Regions from separate parts of the Ensifer sp. ENS09 genome, predicted to be linked through region 4. Evidence: predicted binding sites of a transcription regulator. Region 4 holds the regulator's gene; each other region holds the start of a gene.
The links. The regulator LexA, encoded in region 4, represses DNA repair genes until DNA is damaged. The targets are predictions, from matches to a motif close to TGTTCNNNNTGTGTTCNG.
Positions count from the first base shown of each region.

Region 1: IB267_RS13215 (DNA recombination protein RmuC) is a predicted target of LexA. The motif match lies at 2,035-2,052, and genes of this name have one in related genera.
Region 2: radA (DNA repair protein RadA) is a predicted target of LexA. The motif match lies at 2,795-2,812, and genes of this name have one in related genera.
Region 3: IB267_RS08505 (DNA polymerase IV) is a predicted target of LexA. The motif match lies at 2,517-2,534, and genes of this name have one in related genera.

Region 1 covers NZ_JACVBP010000002.1:1,055,196-1,059,576, forward strand. Annotated here, with positions in the region: gene truA (tRNA pseudouridine(38-40) synthase TruA) at 1-311, opposite strand, end outside; gene fmt (methionyl-tRNA formyltransferase) at 311-1,246, opposite strand; gene def (peptide deformylase) at 1,409-1,933, opposite strand; gene IB267_RS13215 (DNA recombination protein RmuC) at 2,085-3,278, shown strand; gene IB267_RS13220 (ribokinase) at 3,331-4,230, shown strand.
Region 2 covers NZ_JACVBP010000002.1:260,191-264,571, reverse strand. Annotated here, with positions in the region: gene purF (amidophosphoribosyltransferase) at 1-405, opposite strand, end outside; gene IB267_RS09415 (CvpA family protein) at 551-1,174, opposite strand; gene radA (DNA repair protein RadA) at 1,298-2,701, opposite strand; gene alr (alanine racemase) at 2,851-3,990, opposite strand; gene IB267_RS09400 (AraC family transcriptional regulator) at 4,141-4,381, shown strand, end outside.
Region 3 covers NZ_JACVBP010000002.1:66,900-71,280, reverse strand. Annotated here, with positions in the region: gene IB267_RS08510 (L,D-transpeptidase family protein) at 1-1,081, opposite strand, end outside; gene IB267_RS08505 (DNA polymerase IV) at 1,221-2,513, opposite strand; gene IB267_RS08500 (hypothetical protein) at 2,681-3,322, opposite strand; gene IB267_RS08495 (DUF3572 domain-containing protein) at 3,325-3,594, opposite strand; gene IB267_RS08490 (response regulator) at 3,751-4,122, shown strand; gene IB267_RS08485 (PleD family two-component system response regulator) at 4,140-4,381, shown strand, end outside.
Region 4 covers NZ_JACVBP010000001.1:299,538-303,918, forward strand. Annotated here, with positions in the region: gene IB267_RS01555 (hypothetical protein) at 22-315, shown strand; gene IB267_RS01560 (thermonuclease family protein) at 537-1,271, shown strand; tRNA gene IB267_RS01565 (tRNA-Cys) at 1,424-1,497, shown strand; gene IB267_RS01570 (hypothetical protein) at 1,707-2,039, shown strand; gene lexA (transcriptional repressor LexA) at 2,130-2,852, opposite strand; gene IB267_RS01580 (hypothetical protein) at 3,090-3,386, opposite strand; gene IB267_RS01585 (hypothetical protein) at 3,615-4,343, shown strand.

The DNA.
Region 1 (4,381 bases), on a different contig from region 4:
GCGTCGAATTCCTCGGACACTTCCTCGGCCTCGAGGATCGCCACCCGCTCGCCCGCAAGCCCCAGATGGGCGTTCAGCGCGTTGCGCAGCGTATAGGGCTTCCACGGACGCGTAAGGTCCGCATGCATGACCTGGCCGCTGGCATGCACGCCGGAATCGGTACGGCCGGCGCCGCGGATCGATACGGTCTCGCCGGTGAGCGACAGGATCGCCTTTTCGATCGCCCCTTGCACGGACTCTCCGTTGTCCTGCCGCTGCCAGCCGACATAGTCCGAGCCGTCATATTCGACGGTCAGCTTGAACCGCGGCATCAGCCGACCCTCGTGCCGGGCGCCACCGGCGTTCCACGCAGGAAATCGGCCGCGTCCAACGCCTTGCCGCCGGCGCGCTGCAAGCGGGTGAGCCGAACGGCGCCCTCGGCGCAGGCAATCGTCAGATTATCGTCGAGCACCGTGCCGGCCTCGCCCGCGCCGGAAGCGGGCTGCGAGTTCAACACCTTGATGCGTTCCGGCTTGCCGGCGATCTCAAGCTCGAACCAGGCGCCCGGGAACGGCGACAGTCCGCGGATATGGTCGTGCACCGCGCGGGCGGGACGGGCGAAATCGATGCGGGTTTCGTTCTTGCTGATCTTCTGGGCGTAGACGACACCGTCCTCCGCCTGGACCGTGAGCGGCAGATCGCCGGCCTCGAGTTTCGCCATCGCTTCCCGCATCAGGCTGGCGCCGACCTGCATCAGTCGGTCGTGCAATTCGCCCCCCGTCATCGTCTCGCCGATCTGAACCGTCTTGGTGAGGGCGACCGGGCCGGTATCGAGCCCCTTTTCCATCTTCATCACCATCATGCCGGTCTCATGGTCGCCAGCCATGATCGCGCGCTGGATGGGCGCTGCCCCGCGCCAGCGCGGCAGCAGCGAGGCGTGGCCGTTGTAACAGCCGAGCTTGGTGCCGGTGAGAATGGCCTCGGGCAGCAGCAGCCCATAGGCGACGACGACGGCGACGTCGGCGTCGAAGTCGCGGAAGGTCTGGCGATCCGCCTCGTCCTTGAAGTTTAGCGGCGTCAGCACCGGAATGCCGAGCAACTCGGCCGCCTGGTGCACCGGCGACTTCTGCAGGTCGAGGCCGCGGCGGCCACCCGGTCGCGGCGGCTGGGTGTAGACGGCGACAATCTGATGGCCGGCCTCGGCAAGGGCCGCCAGCGTCGGCACCGAAAATTCCGGCGTACCCATGAAGATGATGCGAAGCGACAAGGCGGTAACTCCGTCCTTTCAGATCACTTCATGCGGGGAAACGGCGAAATGATCTCATTCTCTAAAACAGGACAATTCCAGGAAAGCCGTTTCACGCACTTCCTGGAATGTTCAATGGGTTCCCGCCTTCAAGCTTTCGCGCGATCGTCCGCGATCGAAGGCTCAGATCGCCTTGGCGCCGCGCGTCTTGGCGGCCTTGGTGAACTTGCGGATCACCATGTCGCGCTTGAGCTTGGAGATATGGTCGATGAACAGCACGCCGTTCAGGTGGTCGATCTCGTGCTGCAGGCAGGTGGCGAGCAGGCCATCGGCGTCGATCGTCTGTTCCTTGCCGTCGCGGTCCAGATGCTTGACGGTGATGACAGCGGGGCGCTCTACCTCGGCGTAATAATCCGGGATCGACAGACAGCCTTCCTCGTAGACCGAATAGGTGTCGGACGAAGCGACGATCTCGGGGTTGATGAAGACAAGCGGCGTCTTCTCGTCGCCTTCTTTCGAAACGTCGAGCACCAGCATGCGCCGGGCGACACCGATCTGGATCGCGGCAAGGCCGATGCCGGGGGCATCATACATGGTTTCGAGCATGTCGTCGGCCAGGCGGCGGACGTCCGCGTCGACGGTTTCGATCGGCGTGGAAACCTGGCGAAGCACAGGATCGGGAAGGATGATGAGCGGCTTGATGGTCATGATGCTCCCATAGCCGATCTTTCCATCGACGCGCAAGGAAATTGCCTTGCCACCTGCGGCACCCGTTCGCCGCTGGCCGGGCATTAACCTCGACGCGCATCTGTTCTTGTTTTGATCTACACTTCGCGAGAGAATCTGTTAGGTTTGGCGCATGGAACCTGCGCCCCTTCCCTTCGCCCAGCCGCTTTTTTTCATCGGCACTCTGCCGATCACCCTGGGCCATCTCGTGCTTGCCGCCGGCCTTGTGGTCGTCGTAGCCGGTCTGATGGCGCTGTCGCGCCGACGCAATCCCCGCGACGACGAGCGGCAGGAACAGATGGCAATGCTGCTGGCCGCCCAGACGGAGATGCAGGGGCGGGTCGCGGCGATGGCCGAGGTGTTCGGCGCCCGGCAGGCGGAGCTCAACCAGACGCTCAGCCAGCGCATCGACGGCATGACCCATCGCATCGGTACCTCGATCAGCGAGCAGACCAAGGCGACGCATGAAAACCTGCGCCGGCTGCAGGAGCGCCTCGCGGTCATCGACACGGCCCAGAACAACATCCAATCGCTCGCCAAAGACATGGCCGGGCTTCAGGCGATCCTCTCGAACAAGCAGACGCGCGGCGCCTTCGGCCAGTCGCGCATGGAAGCGATCATCGCCGACGGGCTGCCGATGGGCGCCTTCGAATTCCAGGCGACGCTGTCGAACGGGGTACGGCCCGACTGCACCATCCGCATGCCGAACGGCCAGCCGCCGCTCGTCATCGACGCCAAGTTTCCGCTCGAAGCCTGGAACGCAATGCGTGACGCGCCGACCCCGGAACGCCGTCAGCAGATCGCGCAACTCTTTCGCCGCGACATGGAAACGCATGTGCGCGACATCGCCGGCAAATATCTGATCCCGGGTGAAACGCAGGACACCGCCTTTCTCTTCGTCCCCTCGGAATCGATCTTTGCAGAGATCCACGAGCATTTCGAAGCGATCGTGCAGAAGGCGCACCGCCAGCGGATCGTCATCGTCTCGCCCTCTCTGCTCCTTTTGTCGATCCAGGTGATCCAGGCTATCCTCAAGGATGCGCGCATGCGCGAGCAGGCGCACCTGATCCAGGGCGAAGTCGCGCGGCTGATGGAGGACCTTGGCCGTCTCGACGAGCGTGTGCGCAAGCTGCAGGGCCATTTCGCCATGAGCCAGAAGGATGTCGAGGACATCCTCGTTTCCTCCAGCAAGCTCACCCGCCGCGGCGCCAAGATCGAGGCTCTCGAACTGCAAGCGGAGGGCGGCACACGGGACGCTGGCGAACCACGTGCCCCGGTCGACAATCGGGTCGGGCAATTGCGCCTGCGGGTGGTTGACGAGGACTGAGGCTGTCGGGCACTCTCCGGCCCAATTCGCAAAGCCGACAGGATAGTTTCACATGATTACTGTTTTTGGGTCCATCAACATGGATCTGATCGCCACCACCGCGCGCCTTCCGAAGCCCGGCGAAACCGTCGCCGGCACCAGCTTCTCGACCGCCGCCGGCGGCAAGGGCGCAAACCAGGCGCTGGCCGCACGGCGCGCCGGCGCCACGGTGCAGATGGCAGGCGCGGTAGGCAAGGACAGCTTTGCCGACGGAGCGCTCGAACTGCTGAAGGGTGCCGGCGCCGACCTGTCGCTGACCAAGACGGTCAGCGAACCGACCGGCACCGCGCATATCCTCGTCGGCGGTGACGGCGAAAATGTCATCGTCGTCGTCGCCAGCGCCAATGCGACGGTCAATGAGGCCGATGCTGAAAAGGCAGTCGATGGCATGAGGCCCGGCGACACCTTGATGCTGCAGCTCGAAATTCCGGCCGCCTCGGTCGAAAAGGCGCTCACCGCCGCCAAACAGAAGGGCGTGCGCTCTGTCATCAACATCGCGCCGCTGACGCCGGAGGCAGCCCGCCTTGGCCGCATGGCCGACATCGTCATTGCCAACGAAACCGAGTTCGAGCTGCTGGCCGGCAAGAGCGGTATCGGGAGCACTGAGCGCGAAGAAGCGATGAAGGCGCTGCACGCGGAGACCGGCCAGACGGTCATCGTCACGCTTGGCGCCGAAGGCGTGGTGGCCGTACATGAGGGCGAGATCCAGCGCGCCAAGGGCCTGAAGATCGAGCCGGTCGATACCGTCGGCGCCGGCGACACCTTCTGCGGTTATCTCGCAGCCAGCCTCGATGCCGGCATCGCCTTCCCCGACGCTCTGCGCCGCGCAGCAGTCGCCGGCTCCCTCGCCTGCCTGAAGAGCGGCGCTCAGCCTTCGATCCCGCTCGCTGCGGACGTGGCATCGCGCCTCTAGATTCCGCACCTAAAAGCGCACGCTTGAGACGGGCGATATTCGCCCGTCTTCATTATTCCCGGCGCCTTGCCCGCATCGTTTTCCCCCTTCCGACGACCGCTTGCGCAATCCGGACAGCCGATGTCGCGGACGTAAAAGTTTGCGCGCAATT
Region 2 (4,381 bases), on a different contig from region 4:
CAGCTGCCGGCGAAGCGTGAGGCCGTTGGTGAAGTTGCCGTTATGGGCGACGGCGATGCCGCCGACTTCGAGTTCGGCAAAGAGCGGCTGCACGTTGCGCAGCGCCACTTCGCCCGTCGTCGAATAGCGGGTGTGGCCGATCGACATGAAGCCGGGCAGTTTCGCGAGCGTCGCGGGATCCGTGTAGTGGTCGCCGACGAGGCCCATGCGCTTTTCGGTGCAGAACTGCTTGCCGTCGAAGGTGACGATGCCGGCCGCCTCCTGGCCGCGATGCTGGAGCGCGTGCAGGCCGAGCGCTGTCAGCGCCGCCGCATCCGAGTGCCCCAGTATGCCGAAGACGCCGCACTCTTCGTGCAGCTCGTCGCCTTCGAGTTCATCGTGGATTTCGATGGATCTATCGGTCATCACAGTCGCCTTTGCTCCGTACCGGTGCGCATATCGTGATCAGGCCCGCCGTCTTCAAGCAATCTTAGCTGAAAACGGCTGCAAGCGTTATTCCCCAAAAGGACAAAGCCCGCGGGGCGGGCTTTGTCGGCAAATCGTTCCTGTCTCAGCCGTTGTTGGCCGGGGCGTCGTCGGCGGGCGCCTGGTCCGGCGTCGTCGCAGGTGCCTGGCCGGGCGTCGTTGCCGGCGCTTCGCCTTCGCCTTCGCCGGTCGTGTCCTTGCCGCGCAGGCGATCGAGAATGGTGGCGTCGGCTTCTTCGGGCAACAGAGCGATCAGCTTGTTGCCCAGATTGTCGAGCAGCGGCTTCGACTTGGCCTGGGTGACCCAGGTCGGCTGCTGCTGCGGAGCGACGAGCCAGTTGAAGAACAGCATGGCGACGACGACCAGCAGGATGCCGCGGGCGGCACCGAAGAGGAAGCCGAGCGTGCGGTCAAGCGCGCCGATGCGGCTGTCGATGATGAAATCGGCGATCCGCATGGTGATGAAGGAGATGATGATCAGCGCGATCAGGAAGATCACCGCTGCCGATCCGATCATCGCAACCGTGTCGCTGTTGGTGTACTGCTTCGCATAGGGCAGGAGATGCGGGTAGAGGAAGTAGGCGGCAGCTGCCGCACCCACCCAGCTCGCGACCGAGAGCACCTCGCGCGAGAAGCCTCGAACCATGGCCAGGATTGCGGAAAACAGGGCGACGCCGAGAACGATACCGTCGAGAATTGTAATGGGCATTTTGTCCTTACTCCGGACCCGGTTCGTCCGGGTCTCCTCAAGCCTATCCGCCATCGGCCCTGAGTTCAGGGCATTTTCAGCCTGTTTGCGGCCCTTAAAGGGCGGCCTGCGACATCCGCATCTTCAGTCTTCGTCCTCCGCCGGTCTCAGTGCGTTTCGCGACCCCGCGATGCGCGCCACCAGATCGGGCAGGCTTTCCATCTCGCTCCAGCGGCCATTGCCGTTTTTCGGCAGTTCGGTCGAAGCGGACGGTAGGACCGCCTGCGAGAACCCGAGCTTCTCGGCTTCCTTAAGGCGTTGTGCGGTATGCGCAACCGGCCGGATGGCACCCGACAAGCTGACTTCGCCGAAATAGACGCAATCCGCCGGAAGGGCAAGCCCGGCAAGCGATGAAACCAGTGCGGAAGCCACAGCCAGGTCCGCAGCCGGCTCGGAAATGCGGTAACCGCCGGCAATGTTGAGATAGACGTCGTGCTGGCCGAGCCGCACGCCGCAATGGGCTTCGAGCACGGCGAGGATCATCGAGAGCCGCGCGGAATCCCAGCCGACGATCGCGCGTCTCGGCGTGCCGAGCGAGGTCGGCGCGACCAGCGCCTGCACTTCGACGAGGACGGGGCGGGTGCCTTCCATGCCGGCAAAGACGGCGGCGCCCGGCGATTTCTCGTTGCGTTCGCCGAGGAAGAGCTCCGACGGGTTGGCAACCTCGCGCAGGCCCTTGTCCGACATCTCGAACACGCCGATCTCGTCGGTCGGGCCGAAGCGGTTCTTGACGGTGCGCAGGATTCGGTAGTGATGGCCGCGGTCGCCTTCGAAATAGAGCACGGCGTCCACCATGTGCTCCACGACGCGCGGGCCGGCGATCTGGCCTTCCTTGGTGACGTGGCCGACGAGCACGACGGCGGTCCCCGTCTGCTTGGCAAAGCGGATCATCGCCTGAACGCCGGTGCGAACCTGGGTGACGGTGCCCGGCGCCGAATCGACGATGTCGCTCCAGAGCGTCTGGATTGAATCGATGATCACCAGATCCGGGCGCTTGCCTTCAGAGAGCGTCGCCAGAATGTCCTCGACATTGGTCTCGGCGGCGAGCAGGACGTCGCTGTCGGCAGCGCCAAGGCGCTGGGCGCGAAGGCGCACCTGCGCCACGGCCTCTTCGCCCGAGACATAGATGACGCGGTGGTTGCGGCGCGAGAGCGCGGCGGCCGCCTGCATCAGCACAGTCGACTTGCCGATGCCGGGATCGCCGCCGACGAGCAGCGCCGAGCCGCGCACGAAGCCGCCGCCGGTCACCCGGTCGAGTTCCGAAATCCCGGTCTGGATCCGTGGCGCGTCTTCGATCTCGCCCGAGAGCGTAGTGAGCGCCACCGGGCGTCCCTTCTTCGGCGCCCGCGACGGACCGCCACCGATGCCTGCCGTCGGATTGTCCTCGATGATCGTGTTCCACTCGCCGCAGCCTTCGCACTTGCCCACCCAGCGGGTGTGGATCGTGCCGCAGTTCTGGCAGATGAATTGGGTACGCGATTTCGCCATCGGCATCGACTTTCGGAATGTGAGACCGCCGACGTCGCGATCGGACGTCGGCGGAAAAGAATCACTTGTATCGTCACATAATGCCGCGAAACGCGGAACAAAAGGTGAATTTCAGCGGGAATGACTGAAAATTGATATGAAGGACGGCGTTACGCGCCGCCGACGTAGTGCCTGGCATAGCGATGTCCGAGGCTGGTCAGCATCTCGTAGCCGATCGTGCCGCCGGCGCGCGCGACATCGTCGATGGCGATGTGCCGGCCGAAGAGCTCGATGTAATCGCCCGGCCGCACCGTGCCTTCCGGCAGGTCGGTGACGTCGAAAAGACTGAGATCCATGGTGACGCGGCCGACATGCGGCACTTTCCGGCCATGCAGGAAGCCGAAGGCGCCTGATGGCGTTGCCTGCCTGAGCGTGACGCCGCCGCCGGAGACCGAGCGGTGGTAGCCATCGGCATAGCCGACTGCGACAGTCGCGATACGGCTGTCGCGGTCGAAGCGAGCGGATGCGCCATAGCTCGCGGTGCCGCCGGCGGCCACATCGCGAACCTGGATGATCCGTGCCTCGGCGGTCACCACCGGTTTCATCGGGTTGGGAACGTCGTTCACCGCCTCGCCGCCGTAGACGGCGATGCCCGGCCGGGTCAGGTCGAAGTGGTAGTCGGAACCGAGGAAGACGCCGCCGGAATTGGCAAGGCTCGCATCGACGCCTTCATAGGCGGCGGTCGCCTCGTGGAAGCGCAGGAGCTGAAGGCCGTTCAGCCGGTGCTCGGGATCGTCGGCGCAGACGAGGTGGCTCATGATCAGCACCGGCGAAAAGCTCGCCGGCCGCGCCGGGTCTGTCGCAAGCGCAACGGCCTGCTCGACCGTAAGGCCGAGCCGGTTCATGCCGGTATCGACATGCAGCACGCAAGGGTGGTCGCCCCGTTCGGAGAGTGCGGCCATGAACACGGCCAGCTGCTCGTCCGAATTGATGACCGGCACCAGGTCATTGTCGAAGAAAAGCGCCTCGTTGCCGGGCCACATGCCGGCGAGAATGTAGATCCGGCCGTCCGGAACCAGAGGGCGGAGATCGGCACCTTCCTCGGCATTGGCGACGAAGAAGTCGCGCGCGCCGGCGGCATAGAGGGCAGGGGCCGCCTGCGCGATGCCGATGCCATAGGCATCCGCCTTGAGGACGGCCGCGGCACGCGCCTTGCCGGAGCGCTTGTTCATGGCCCACCAGTTGTCGACAAGCGCGCCAAGATCGATCGTGAGCCGGTTGGAAGCGGAATGGAAGTCTGGAGGAAGCATGCCGGGCACTCTGCGTGGATGATCCAGGATCAATACAGCCAAGCGCAGAGCGTCGCAAATATTCCCCTGTCGCAGCGCCCTCGCGGATGGACCAGGCAAACGAGCACTTTTGTGCAAGACGCAGCCGCGCATGCGCACTATGGTTTTGCCATGCAGACAATTTCGCAGGAAGAAGCCATCGATGTCATGCCGATAGAGGGCGCCGAGCGCACGCGCTTCTGGCGGGATCCCCGTTTCATGGGCATGGAATGTCTGACGGCGACCTTCATCACCCACGAATTCGCGCCGCATGCGCACGAGACTTTCAGCATCGGCGCCATCGAGGCCGGTTCGCAGATCAGCAAGATCAAGGGCGAGCGCTCGGAAGCAGGCCCGGGCTTTTTCTATCTCA
Region 3 (4,381 bases), on a different contig from region 4:
GCGCGAGCGTGCGCTGGATTCCATTATATGCGAAGGGATCGGCCTCCATGGAGATGCCGAGGCGCTTCTTCGTCGAGGCGGGCAGGTGGTTCTCAAGCGAGACGCCGAACCATTTGCCTTCGGCACCTTGCTCCTCATTGTGGCGGAACTGGAGGAAATGTGTTCCGAGTGCCTCTTCCGGCTTGTCGATCGTAAGCCCGGCCTCAAAGAGCGGCTTGAAGCCTTGCCGCACGAGGATCTTGCCGTTCTGCGGCGGCGTACGGCCGGCCTTGCGCAGAAGCCTGTCGGTCAGTTCAGGCGTCAGCTTGCCGTCGCCGTCGAGGCCCTCGCTTGCCTGGAAGGCGCGCAGGGCCGCAATCGTCGCTGGCCCGGCATGACCGTCGATCGCACCGGGTGCGTAGCCGAGGAAATCGAGGGACGACTGAACCTCGCGCATGGTGTCGCGTGCGTCGCTGCGGGTGATCAGGATCCGGATTGGCTCCTCGGTGGATCGCGCCGAATTGGCGCCGCCGGGCGGCTCCCGCATTGCCACTTCCACCGGCGTGTCGCCGGCCTGGCTGATCGCGGGTCTCAGTGGGACGTCGGAAAGTGGTGGCTGGAGGTCGATCGGAGCCGGTCGGAAGAGCAGGGCGCTCTTAACCTCCAGGGGCGTTATCTGCCGGTCGGAGATCAGCACGTGCACGCCGCGCTCGGTCATCTTGTAGAGCGAGGCGGCAAATTGGCTCGGCAACCGCACGCAGCCATGAGAGGCCGGATAGTCCGGCACGTGATTGGAGCCGTGCAGCGCAATGCCCGACCAGGTGAGCCGCTGCATGAAGGGCATCGGCGCGTTCGAATAGATGTTCGACTTGTGATGGCGCCGCTTTTCGAGGATCGAAAAGATGCCCGATGGCGTGGTGTGACCCGCCTTGCCGGTCGAGACCGGCGACGTCGCAATGACAGCGTCGCCGTCATAGACGACGAGCGATTGCTGGTCCTTCGAGACGATGATCTGCAGCGGCCCGCGACTGCCTGCAAAACCGGTGGCCGGCGACAAGAGCAGTGCGACGACGCTGGCGGTGAGAGCGAAACGCGATACCATACACTCAACCCAACACGTGACTTGGCGAACAAGCCTAGTCGCCAATCTTTAAGGAATTCATCCTGATGTGTGTGGGGTCGATCAAGGTTGCGTGATCGCTCTGCGAGGCGTGTCTGCTCGAGCAAGCGCGCCTGCGGTTTTACGGATCGCGTTTTCTGGTGCCGAACGTGTAGCCGGTTTCGACGCTCGCCTTGCCGAACTTGTCGCGCAGCCTGTTCATCGCGTCCTCGGCCGCAGCGCGTCTGGTGGCCGCGGGATCGACGAGATCCGGCGGATCGGCGAGATCCGGGGCGGAGAGATCGCTGACGCCGATGCCGATCAGCCGATACTTCGTTCCGTCCGCCTCTTTTTCGAGAAGCTGCAGGCCGATGCGGAAGATGCGGTCGGCAAGGCGGGTAGGGCTGTCCAGGCGCCGGTTGCGGGTGCGGATCTTGAAGTCGGCGGTTTTGAGCTTGAGAACGACCGTCTGGCCGGCGAGCTCGGACTTTCGCAGCCGGTGAGCCACCTGCTCGCTGAGGCGCCGCAGATGCGCGACAAGGTCGTCATAGCGCGCGATATCGTCGTTGAACGTCGTCTCTGCGGATACGCTCTTGGCTTCGCCGTCGATTTCCACCGCTCTCTCGTCGAGCCCGCGGGACAGGCGGAAGAGCCGCTGCCCCATGGTGCCGTAGCGGCGCATGAGGTCGCCTTCCTCCATGGTCTGCAATTGCCCGATCGTGCGCACGCCGTCACGCTCCAGCGTCGCGGCAAAGGCCTTGCCGACGCCCCAGATCAGGGTCACCGGCTTTTCCCGCAGGAAGTCCAGCGCTTCGGCCTGGCCGATGACGGAAAAGCCGCGCGGCTTTTGCAGGTCGGACGCCACCTTGGCGAGGAACTTGCAATAGGAGAGGCCGACCGAGACGGTGATGCCGATCTCCAACTCGATCCGGCGGGCAAGACGCGCAAGCGTGCGCGCCGGCGGATCGTGATGCAGCCGCTCCGTGCCGCTGAGTTCGAGGAAGGCCTCGTCGATCGACAGCGGCTGCACCAGCGGTGTCAGTTCCTGCATCAGCGTGCGCACCTCGCGGCCGACACGCGCGTATTTCTCCATATTGGGCTTGATGACGATCGCCTGCGGGCAGGCTTCCAGCGCCTTGAACATCGGCATCGCCGAGCGCACGCCGTGAATGCGGGCGACGTAGCAGGCGGTGGATACCACGCCGCGCTTGCCGCCACCGATGATCACCGGCTTGTCGGCGAGCTCCGGGTTGTCGCGCTTCTCGATCGAGGCATAGAAGGCGTCACAATCGATGTGCGCCAGCGTCAGGTCATAGAGCTCAGCATGCCGCAGAATGCGCGGGCTGCCGCAGGCTAGGCAGCGCCGCACCGACGCCGCCTGTTCCTTGAGGCAGTCGCGGCAGAAGCCTGGAAAGTGAGCAGCGCTGTCGGGCATATCGGGAACAAATATTGAACATTGCGACCTTAGGCTCTACTCTAGCGAGTCTCAAGGAGGCGCGATTGGAAATCACAATGCAATTGTCGCCGTTGAAAAGGATCGCCAGGCGCGTCTCGCGCAGCGCCGGCGGGGCTGAGTTTGCGCCGACGGGCAGCCGGTCCGGGCTAGCCGCGGAAATGCGCGCGAATGGCCGCGGCTGCCTCCGGCCAATCGGCGACGGCACGAATGTCTGCGTCGATCTTCGGCGCGAGCGCCTTGAAATCCGAGTCGGCCATGAGGTTGATCGGCAGGCAGGACGGCGCGTGGTCCTTCACCGATCGCAAATTGCGAAGCATGTCGTCGATGAAGACCAGCGGGACGGTTCGGCCGCCGTGAAGTTTTTGGACGATCGGCCCCTTGGGCTCTTCGGACGCAAGCAGCGGATAGGGAAGGCCAAGCTGATCGAGAAGCGCGCGGCGGACCGTGGCGTGCTGCGGCGGCATCGCGGTCAGAAAGACGATGTCGGCTTCCTCCGACAATGCGGACAGGGTCTCTACGGCCCTGGCGGCGGGCGCCTGCCAACGATCCTGCGAGCCGTAGAAGGCGTCGAGCAGGATTTTGACCTCCGGCTCCGCCACCGGCTGCTCGTCGGCATGCGTGATGATGTTGCCGGTCAGGCGGAACGACCGGGGCAGCAGCACATGGCCGCAGCTCTTGAGGAACGCTTTGAACGGATTGATGAATTCGAGCACGACATCGTCGATGTCACTGACGATCAGTGGGCGGTTGCCAAGCGTGATGCTGTGAACTGTCGGCGCGTTTGCCACCCTCAATCCTCGAAGCCTGCGTGGCCGGAAAGGACCATATGGGCGCGCACAACGTCTTCGGGCGCCGTACCGGTCGCTGTACAGAATGCCATCAGGGTCGGCTCATGGTCCATCAGAAAGGCGACGAGCCCGCCCATGAAGCCGGGTTCGGCGATGGCGTTGCGCAGCGCCGTCGGGTCCGTGCCGGTCAGCGCCAGGAAGCGGGACAGGAGTTCTGGCTCGCCGGCAAGCCAGGCGAGAATGTCTACTGCAATTTCGTCGGCGCTCTTCAATGGTTTGTCCCCGTATGGTTTTTACGTGCGGAGTTACCTATTTTTCAACCAAATAGGCCTATCTCTGACGTTGAGGAAATGGGTCGAGTCGTCGGCTCCGCACGTTAATTGTCCTGAGGAGACTTGCAAGGTGACGATGGACAGCAAGGGATCGACATGCCCAAACAGGTGATGATTGTTGAGGACAACGAGCTGAACATGAAGCTCTTCCGCGACCTGATCGAGGCCTCTGGCTATGCGACGATCCAGACTCGCAACGGCATGGAAGCGCTCGAGCTTGCGCGCAAGCATCGGCCCGATCTCATTCTCATGGACATTCAGCTGCCGGAGGTTTCCGGCCTGGAAGTGACGAAGTGGCTGAAGGAAGACGACGAACTACACGTCATCCCGGTCATCGCCGTGACCGCCTTTGCCATGAAGGGCGACGAGGAGCGGATCCGCCAGGGCGGGTGCGAAGCCTATGTCTCCAAGCCGATCTCGGTACCAAAGTTCATTGAGACGATCAAAACCTACCTGGGCGATGCCTGAGCGGCGGGAAAATTGATATGACTGCGCGTATTCTTGTTGTCGATGACGTTCCGGCCAATGTGAAGCTGCTCGAAGCCCGGTTACTTGCCGAGTACTTCGACGTGCTGACGGCCAGTGACGGTTATGCCGCCCTGGCGCTCTGCGAAAAGACGCCCATCGACCTGGTGCTGCTCGATATCATGATGCCCGGTCTCGATGGTTTCGAAGTCTGCGAGCGGCTGAAGGCGAACCCGAAGACGGCACATATCCCGGTTGTCAT
Region 4 (4,381 bases):
AAACACGCCGGATAGGGAATGATGAATAAAAACAGGAAGCAGATGCATTTCGGCATTGATCCGCAGACACGACAGATCGTGCTGGGCAAATGGCGCATAGCGCTGCCCGACTCTCCGCTCTTGCGCATCCTGCTGGGTTCGCTGCTGGTGTTCTGCGGTTTTCTAGGCTTCTTGCCCGTGCTGGGCTTCTGGATGATACCGCTGGGCCTGATCGTGCTTTCCCACGACATTCCCTCGGTTCGCCGCCGTCGTCGTCGCCTGGCCGTCTGGTGGGCGCGATGGCGCGGGAAGACCAATTCCTCGAAGGGTTCCTGAGCCGGGCGCAGAATTATCGATCTTGTTGTCGAGGGCAGGGTGGTCGGCGGTTTCGAAACCTCGCGGCCGCCCCGCATCAATTCCGAATCTCTCAACAAGGGCCGTGGCCGCGCAGGCGAATGACCGGTTCGTCGCCGTCTTCCCTTCTGTTGGGGTGCCCTCGAAAACTTTTCGGCAACGCATCAAACGCATAATGCGGTCTCGAATCAGGATGGGGACCGATGGCCAAAGCCACTACGAAACGTCGACGCCGCAGTTCGGGCAGAAGCAGCAGCAAGCAGGGCGGCATGGCGCCATGGTATCTGGCCGCAGCGCTCACCCTTGGCGGCGTCATGGCCTATGACCATCGCGCCGAGTTGCGGCACTGGCCCGTGGTTTCCGATGTCGTGGCATTTGCGTCGCGAACGGAAACGAAGCCGAAGCCTCCGCGTGCCGTTCCTGAAGCGCAGGAGCGCGTCGCGCATCAGGCGGACAGGCACAAGCCGAATCCGAAGCCCGACCCGGTCACCAAGGTCGCTCTGGCCGCACCCGTGCCGTCGGTGAATGTCGGGGTCACGCCGCCTACCCCTGTCGTGCGGCCGAATGAAGAGGTGAAGACGGCGTCCATCCGCACCGACCAGTTCTATTTCTGTGGCATTCGCAACGACAACTGCGTGATCGATGGCGCCACTTTCGTCTTTCATGGCGAGACGATCCGCGTCGCCGACGTCGACGCGCCGCGAATCCGCCAGGCAAGCTGCGACAAGGAGCGTTCGCGCGGCTTCTACGCCAAGCAGCGCCTGCGAGAGCTGCTGAACGCGGGCGACTTCAAGCTGGTTTCGGCAGGCGGGCGATCAGACGCCAAGGCCGGCGAAAAACTGCGCCTGGTTACCCGTGGCGATCAATCTCTTGGACGCGTGCTTGTCTCCGAGGGGCTCGTGCGCCCGTGGGATGGACGCCCGACGCCCTGGTGCTGAGATCAACTGGGAGCCGATCGGCGGACATCGGCGATCGTTCTGTGGAAAGTATCTATCCAACAAATCGACGGCGCGTTTTTCAGAAAATGCCTCTTGCGGTTTTTCTGCAATCATTCTAAATCCGCGCCAACGCTTGGTTATCCGAGCTGTGAGGCCTCGTGGCGGAGTGGTGACGCAGAGGACTGCAAATCCTTGTACCCCGGTTCAATTCCGGGCGAGGCCTCCAATATTTTCACCTCGTTTAAATTGGTTCGACGTTCTGCCCTGGGGCAGCGCGGGTCGTTTCGCGACCCCACGTCCGCGCAAGCCACGTCTCCTATGCCTCCGTCGGATCTTATCGCTTCGGTGAAATCGGTAGAGGGGGAACGATGACTCCGCTGAGATCAGCCGCATCGGTAGCGTCCGTCAACATTAAGAACGGAGGCAATGGCATCAATGAAAAAGAGACTGATCCTGACGGCGTTGGCGTGTATTGCGGCGACCGCTATTGAGGCGCACGCGGACGACCTGGTTTTCCAGCTGAAGAACAACACCAGCGTGGTCCTGACGAACTTTTATACGTCGCCGGTCGGCGTCAATGAGTGGGAAGACGATGTTTTCGGTCGGCAGGTCCTGAACCCTGGCGAGAGCATGGAGATCACCATTGCCGACGGGCGGGACGTCTGCAAATACGACATGCGATTCGAATTCGAGGAGGGCTCGGCCCTCGATACGACCGAGGACACGCAGGATCTCTGCGAGCTCGGCGAATATACGATCCACGAATAGGCGATCTGGATTTCAGGTCACCCGAAATGGAAAGAGCCTCGCCAATTTCCTTGGCGAGGCTCTTTTTTGATTCGGCGTTCTGCCTGGAATTCAATGGTAGCGGCGGATCAGCCCGACGAGCTTGCCCTGGATCTTCACGCGATCTGGTCCGAAGATGCGCGTCTCGTAGGCGGGGTTGGCGGCTTCGAGCGCAATCGACGCGCCCTTGCGACGAAAGCGCTTCAGCGTCGCTTCCTCGTCGTCCACGAGCGCCACGATGATGTCGCCGGGATTGGCCGAGTTGCCGTTGCGGATGATCACCGTGTCGCCGTCGAAGATGCCGGCCTCGATCATCGAATCGCCCTTCACTTCAAGGGCGTAATGTTCGCCGCTGCCGATCATGTCGAGCGGCACGGTGATGTCATGGGTGTTGTTCTGGATCGCCGAGATCGGAACGCCTGCAGCGATGCGCCCCATCACCGGGACGGAAACGGACGTGCTTTCGGCAACCGGGGCGGGCTTCGGCGCAGCAGGAGCGGCCGCCGGCGGCTTTCCAAGGCTGCCTTCGATCACGCTCGGCGAGAAGCCCCTGCGCGGCTGCTGCTGGCCGGCGGCGTAGGCTTCCGGAAGCTTGATGACTTCGAGCGCGCGCGCCCGGTTCGGCAGCCGGCGAATGAAGCCGCGTTCTTCGAGCGCGGTGATCAAACGGTGGATGCCAGACTTCGACGCCAGGTCGAGCGCATCCTTCATTTCATCGAATGACGGCGGTACGCCCGACTCCTTCATGCGTTCGTGAATGAACAGAAGCAATTCCTGTTGCTTGCGGGTCAGCATGGCACGTCGCTCCAGAGGCGTGAAACAAATCAAGAACAGACACTATCTGTTCCATATGTGTTCCGCAAGTGCCTAAAATTCCGTGAATTCAGGCGATTGGCCGCTTCTGCGGGTGCCGATCGGTCACTTTTGCGGGAGCAGGGCGCTTATCGGCGACGGTTGCGTGCCAAAATCGCGCCGGATGACGCCAGTCGCGCAGCTGATTCGAGCGAATCACGGGGCTCTATGAGGAGAGATTTAGGTCGCTTGCGAGGTCGAGCAGGCGTCCTCGAACTCCTTCACCGTCTCTGCGCTGTTGTCTTCCGGCAGCACCGCGTCGGCGGCGTCGGTCGCGACGGGCGTGTCGCCGTCATAAACGAAGGACTGGATGTAGAACGCCAGTGCGCCCTTCCACACGTTGCGTCCATCGATCTGATGGCACGGCACGGCCCGTTCGAAATCGGTCTGGAGTTCATCCACCGTCGCGGCGCTGAGCTTGACGTCAGGCATATTGGGCGATGCGACTATCGAAGCGAGAAGCAGGGCGGCAAGCACGGGAATCGTCCACTTGATGAAGGGGTGGCACTACATGGTGGGAAACGATGTGAACCGTGCTTTCGTTCCGAAGTCCAGCAAGCATGGCGATCACTCTGCCGTGTTCAACAGCTCTTTGCCTGCAGGCTGTGTCCGATTTGCGCCAGCCGCTCCACCTCGAGTTCATCTTGACCGTTCCTCTTGCGACGCGCGAAGAACGCACCGGCAGTATCGGCTCTAGGGTCGGGGGTGGGGGATGCGCAAAAATCCCTGCGAGGAAGGGGCTTCACCGTCTCGACAGGAGGTCAAAAAAAGATAACTTTGCGTGGAAAGTGGGGTAATTGCATGCGTAGATTGTCGTTGGTGGTGCTCGGTCTGTTGCTCACGGCCGGAGCGGCGTCTGCTGAAGATGGGCGTTCGAACATCTGGAAGCGGATCAACGCCTGGACGGTGGGTTCCGATCCATCCCTGGGAGGCTCGTGTTACGCCGCGACGAGCTATGATGCAGGCGCAATCCTTCGTATCGGCTTTTATCCGCGGGGGTCGGCGAACCTGGCGTTTCTTTCGATCGGCAATGCCGAGTGGAAATCCATCGAGCCGCAGCGGGAATATGACGTCGCCTTGCAGCTCGACCGGGGTCGCCAGTGGCCGGCCGTTGCATTCGGCGTCGATCTTACCGGCGCCAAGGCCCTCGTCGTGAACTTTTCCAACACCGACTTCTTTACCGAATTCGTTCGCAAGAACACGTTGGCGCTGGCCTTCGAGGGACGCGTCGTCGCGAGCCTCAGCCTGCGCGATTCGATGAAGGCGGTGAGCGAGATGTTCAAATGTCAGGAGGCGGTTAGCGCCTTGATCCCGAACGGCGGGCAGGGGGCAGCGAACGATCCCTTTGCCGGCGCCGGTGGCACTGGCCCGAACAACGATCCCTTTGCCGGTGGCGGCCAGACCAAGTCGTCGAAAGATCCTTTCGCCATGTGATGGGCGCGTCCGCTTTCCGCAGAGAGGTGAATATTCCT